Tunturibacter gelidoferens: one gene and its partner. The protein of the gene in region 1 interacts with the protein of each later gene in a pairwise test. Links are inferred from orthologs where the notes say so. Each region holds a gene or a part of one and is shown on either strand. Other genes may lie near its edges.

Region 1 (2,841 bases):
GCGGCTGAGTTGACCGGGGAGTTTTACCGGGCGCTGTGGGACAAGGATTATTTTTTACAGAAGCCGACGGTTGAAACCAGTGGGGTTATGGGCGGTTCTGAGTAGGGTTGTGGCTCGGAATGGTAGAAAACGCTGGTAAGAACGTGGTGGCAGCGTGGTTTTTGGTGGTGGAGACGTGGTGACTGGCGGCGTCTTTTTGAGTTGCTAAAAAAGTGCCACTTTTTTTGAATTAATTTGCTCTTCATCCCTCCTGAGATTTGAATTTCGACTGGCTCGGCCTCGCGGTGAGGTGGAGCCTTTTCCTTTTGATCGCTTTGTGGCTGCGGTGTAGTAGTCGATGTTCCAGCATTCGCGGCACGGTGGCAGCCGGGTGATCATGGAGCCGCCATTCGCTGAGGCGACCGGTGGAGACGGGGCCGGTGTGCCCCACGTACATCTTCTTTGTTGGGGGCGGAATAAACTTCTATTTGGACCCGGTGAAGGTGCGGTGGTCGTCGTCTTGGCTTCGGCGGGGGAATCGCGTAGAAGGGAAAGATGAAGATTCTTACGGCGACAGAGATGCAGGCGGTGGATCGGTGGACTGCGGAGGAGTTTGGGGTATCCCTGGATAAGTTGATGGAGGCGGCTGGCGAGGCGGTGGCTCAGTTCTGTCTGCGGCAGTATCCGGTGGCGATGCGGGTGGTGGTGTTGTGTGGGAAGGGCAACAACGGCGGGGATGGTTTTGTTGCGGCGCGGGTGCTGGCGCAGGCGGGGCGATTGGTGCGGGTAGTTTTGCTGGGACGGGTGGATGAGGTCAGGGGAGAGGCGGCTACGGCGCTGAAGCGGCTGATGAAGGAGTTTTCGTCTGTTGAGGTGGATGAGGTGGGGGATGAGGCCGGGCTGACGGCCTGCGCAAATGCTGTGGGGGAGGCGGAGTTGTTGCTGGATGCGTTGGTTGGGACTGGATTCAAGCCGCCGCTGCGTGGGCTTGCGGTTTTGTTGCGGGAGATGGTGGAGAAGCTGGAGACTCCGGTGGTGGCCGTGGATCTGCCTTCGGGGTGGGATGCGAATTCGGTGGAGCAGACCGCAGAGGGCTCGTTTCGGGCCGACGCTGTGGTGACCTTTACGGCGCCGAAGATAGCGCATGTGTTTGGGCACCTGACGCGGAGTGAAAAGAGCGGCGGGGCGTTTGGGCCGGTAGTGGTTGCGGCGATCGGGTCTCCTGAGGATGCCGTGGTTTCGGCGAGTGGGTTGACGTGGGCGGGTGCTTCGAAGGCGCTGGCAGAGAGGCCGCGGGATGTGAATTCGAATAAAGGCAAGTTCGGGCACGTGTTGGTGGTGGGGGGAAGCTATGGGAAGGCGGGGGCTCCGGCGATGGCGTCGTTGGCGTGTTTGCGGGCGGGGGCAGGGCTGGTGACGGCTGCGGTGCCGAAGAGCATCCTGGATTCTGTGACGCGGATTGCGCCGGAGTTGATGATGGTGCCGCTGGCGGAGGGGACCAAGGGCGCGGTTTCGTTCAAGAATCTGGATGGGGCGAAGCTGGATGCGCTGGTGAAGAGGATTTCGGTTGTGGCAGTGGGTCCTGGGCTGTCGACCGAGGGGGATGCTCCTGCATTTGCGCGACAGATCGTGGAGAAGACCACGGTACCGGTGGTGATCGATGCGGATGCGCTGAATGCTTTTGAGGGAAAGACGGATTTGCTGAATGGGGAGGGACGGGTGATGGTTCTGACGCCGCATCCAGGGGAGATGGCGCGGTTGGCTGGGATGACGGTGAAAGAGGTGGAGGCGGATCGCGTGGGGCTGGCACGGAGGTTTGCGACGAAGCACAAGCTGACGCTGGTGCTGAAGGGGTGGCGAACCCTTATTGCGCATCCGGATGGTTCGATTGCCGTGAACACGAGTGGGAATCCGGCGATGGCGAAGGGCGGGAGTGGGGATATTCTGACGGGGATTGTGGCCGCGATGCTTGCTCAGTTTCCGAATGATGTGGCTCGCGCCGTGGAGACAGCGGTGTACCTGCACGGTCTGGCTGCGGACTATGCAGCGCATGCGATGGATGAGCATACTGTACTTGCAACCGATACCGTTACACATTTGTCGGATGCGTTTCGATATCGAGTGAGGGATGAGGATGGGTTGGTTTGGATTTGCGGGTTGCGAGGATAGAGCTAGAAGCGGATGCGGTTTGCGTCGCTTTTAGATTGTGTGGAACCAGAGTCTGTTTAGCCCGCAACGCACGAGATGCGCCATATCAACTGCCCGTTTGCTATTTGCTCCGCGATTATGTCGTTCCTCTCGCGCAGCAATGCCGACATGTATAGAGCTAGTGAGCGGACGCCTGCATTCCTTTGGGAGGTTTCTGCATCAGGAGTGCCATCGGGATCATGCATGCGCAGAAGACGGCCAACATACTAAGAACATCGATATAGGAGAGCACGCTCGCTTGTGCCTCCAGACTTTGATAGATGCGCAGACAGGCGCCTCTCTGCGCATCGGAGAGCGCGGCCGAGCCATGTTGCAGGCTGGACGTGAGTGCGTGTACGGAACTCATCCATTGCTGGCTGCTGCCGACGACATTCTGTACCAGGTACGTCTGGTGGACCTGCTGATGACGAGCGAGCACGGTGGTGAAGAATGATGTTCCGGCTGAGCCGCCGATATTGCGCGCGAGATTTGATAGCCCGGAGACATCGTTGTTCTTACGAGGATCTATTCCCAGATAGATCATTGAATTGATGGGCACAAATAGAAACGCTAAGCCAATGGATTGATAGAAGCGCAGGACGGCGGCGTAACTAAAGCTCATCTGCAGATCGAGACTGGTCATGTGAAAGAGCGCAACGGCGATGCTGGCGAATC
Region 2 (2,741 bases), 600 kb from region 1 along the record:
TCGTGATCGAGGATGTTGAGCACGTTCAGCGGACCGGCTCCCAGCCACTCGACCAGCAGCGGCTGCACCTTCGTCGAAGCCGCGCCATAGCTCGGCAGTGCATCGTAGTGGTCGGTCACCGCGGAGATCAGGCTGTTGTCGGTCACAGTACCCGCCCGATCGGTGATAAAGAGACTCAAGGTACGAAATCCCAACGGCCGCGCGGAGAACTCAGCCGTCGCCACCCCCGGAGACTCAGCCACCGGCAGATTCTGGTTCTCACTCACCTTCACCAACTGCTCCCGACGCCCACAGAAGAACGCAGCATCCGGCGCATCGCCGACATACTCCACCGTCAGTCGCATATGCACCGTCGCCTCAGCCTGCTGCAGCTTGTTCAGCCCGACACTCTGGAACAGCTTCGCTCCATCACCCAGAAACACCGGTGCCGCAGCCGTCGGATACCACAGAACACTGCCGAACCCGCGCAGCGCCGTCCGTTCCGCGGTGATCTGATCCCAGTCCGCATTCGCAGCCTGGTCGAGCGGCGCACCAATTCGCTCCAGCCGCTCTGCCGACTGCACCACCTCGCCCGAGTAGAAGCCCGTCAGCGCAAGACTCGCCCCCGACTCCAATGGCTGGGGCAAAGAGACCACCGCCTCGGTCGCCTTCCCCGTGTGATCGGCGTCAGTATCGATCGCATGTTGCGTGAAAGTGAGAGGCACCACGCGCCCCTCAATCTGCGCTGCAAAACTCTCCCAGCTCAGTGCCGACGAGATCTGAAACACGAGCCTCGTCAGCGGAGCCTTCCCCGAGTTCTTCACGGAGAATCTCGAATGAACCCCCAGCAGCGACTGCGCCGGAGTCAGATGAACATCCAGATCGTACGAAGTGAAGGTGAGCGAGGTGCGCTCCGCATCGCTGACCTCGACCGCCGCCTGGCTTACCGGAGGCTTCTCCTTCTTCTCAACCTCTGGCGAATCCAGATTTCGATCGAACAGAACCTTACCCTGTGGTGGCGGAGGCGAATCGGCAGGAGGAGCCTCCTGCGCCCGCGCTAAACTAACTCCAAACACAGCCGCCAGAACCAGCCGGCGACCTACAACCGAAACAACATCAAAACTCTTCAAGATCCCAATCCCTTACGTTCCTTCGAAGGCTTTCGAGCAGCTGGCGGAGCCGCAGTTTGACGGCGCTGACGCATCGCCTCAAACATCACAACCGCGCCCGCAACCGACACATTGAGCGACGACACTTGTCCCGCCATCGGAATCCTCAGCAGATGATCGCAGGTCTTCTTCACCAGGTCATGCAACCCAGCGCCTTCACGCCCCAGCACCAGAACGCAGTCGCCCTTGAAGTCATACTCTGTGTAATCCGGCGTTCCGCGCTCATCCAGCCCAAGAACCCAAACGTGCTTCTGCTTCATCTGCTCCAGCGCACGAACCAGGTTCGTAACACGAGCGATCCGCACATGCTCCGAAGCTCCCGCCGAGGTCTTCGCCACCGTCGCGGTCACCGGAGCAGAACGCCTCTCCGGCAGAATCACACCATCGACGCCCGCTCCATCCGCAGTCCGCAGCAGCGCTCCAAGGTTGTGCGGGTCCTCGACGCCATCCAGAGCGAGGAAGAACCTGTGTTTCCCCTCCTCCTTCGGAGCCAGCAGGTCCTCGATCCCCAGGAACTTACGCTCCCGAACCACCGCAAGCACACCCTGATGCGCATCCGTCCGCGCCAGCCTGGTCAGCTGGTCCCGAGACTCCAGCGACACCCGAACGCCAGCCGTCCGGCACAGCTCGATCAGCCTCTCCAGCCGCTCATCCCGCCGCTCTCGTGCCACACTGACATGGTCAAGCGCCCGCGCCCCCGACCGAATAGCCTCCTCGACAGGGTGCAGGCCATAAAGAACTTCCATCACTCAAGTCTACCGCCCATGCCAGGAGAAAAGCAGCGAGGCCTTAGAATGTCTAGAGAGCAACGTTGGGCCTGCGAATAGACTTCCAGGATCTCTGACAGGAAATTTCTCTTTTATGGACCGTGCGGGAAAAACGCGAGTCTTGTTAGGCCGAAAGAACGTCTCTAGCAGTGTGCAAAGTGGTTCCATCTCGCTGACGTCGACGCTCGGGGCTCAAGTCTCAAGCGAAAACGCAGCGACCGCCCAAGGGTTAAAGAAGCAGAGTCCAGAGTTACTGGATTCACTCATTGAGCTTTATCAGCACCGTCTTCTCCGTTATCTTCTTTTCCTCACTGGGAAGCGTGAAGTTGCCGAGGATCTCTTTCAGGAGACGTGGATGCGGGTTCTGCTGCGAGGGGCACAGTACAACGGCAAAGCACGGTTCGACACATGGCTCTTTACCATTGCGAGAAATCTGGTGATTGACTTGTCGCGAAAGCGGGTGATGGCCAGCCTTGACGAGATGGGTGAGGGGAAAGAAGACGAACGGCCGTTTGAGGTCGCGATGTCAGGACCTTCACCGCTCGAGCAGTTTCAATCCCGCGAAAACTGCGCTGAAGTAGGGGAGGTTTTGCTGAAGCTAGAACCTAGCTACCGAGAGGTTCTTGTTCTTCGTTTTTATGAAGAACTTTCTTTGGAGGAGATCGCCACCGTAACTCGGGCACCTTTATCGACGGTGAAGTCCAGGCTTTATCGCGGACTGGCGGCTTTGAAGCCGGAGATGGAGCAGCTTCGATCCTCTCGTTCGTTTGCGGAGGTCGGGATATGAGCAACGCCCTCGAGACCTCTTTGCCGCAAGACGATTCTA

The links.
Region 2: the proteins of RBB81_RS11285 (region 1) and rlmB interact in binary tests that used the Escherichia coli proteins (3 or more experiments, as listed by UniProt). The link is inferred for Tunturibacter gelidoferens from one-to-one orthologs.

The regions. Positions count from the first base shown.
Region 1 is NZ_CP132938.1:2,530,092-2,532,932, forward strand. It holds RBB81_RS11285 (NAD(P)H-hydrate dehydratase), read left to right. Parts: upstream 1-534; coding sequence 535-2,148; downstream 2,149-2,841. Other genes in the region: RBB81_RS11280 (penicillin-binding transpeptidase domain-containing protein), read left to right, coding at 1-105; RBB81_RS11290 (DHA2 family efflux MFS transporter permease subunit), read right to left, coding at 2,306-2,841. UniProt on the Escherichia coli protein: Bifunctional enzyme that catalyzes the epimerization of the S- and R-forms of NAD(P)HX and the dehydration of the S-form of NAD(P)HX at the expense of ADP, which is converted to AMP.
Region 2 is NZ_CP132938.1:1,927,226-1,929,966, forward strand. It holds rlmB (23S rRNA (guanosine(2251)-2'-O)-methyltransferase RlmB), read right to left. Parts: upstream 1,895-2,741; coding sequence 1,106-1,894; downstream 1-1,105. Other genes in the region: RBB81_RS08630 (M1 family aminopeptidase), read right to left, coding at 1-1,109; RBB81_RS08640 (RNA polymerase sigma factor), read left to right, coding at 2,010-2,702; RBB81_RS08645 (hypothetical protein), read left to right, coding at 2,699-2,741. UniProt on the Escherichia coli protein: Specifically methylates the ribose of guanosine 2251 in 23S rRNA.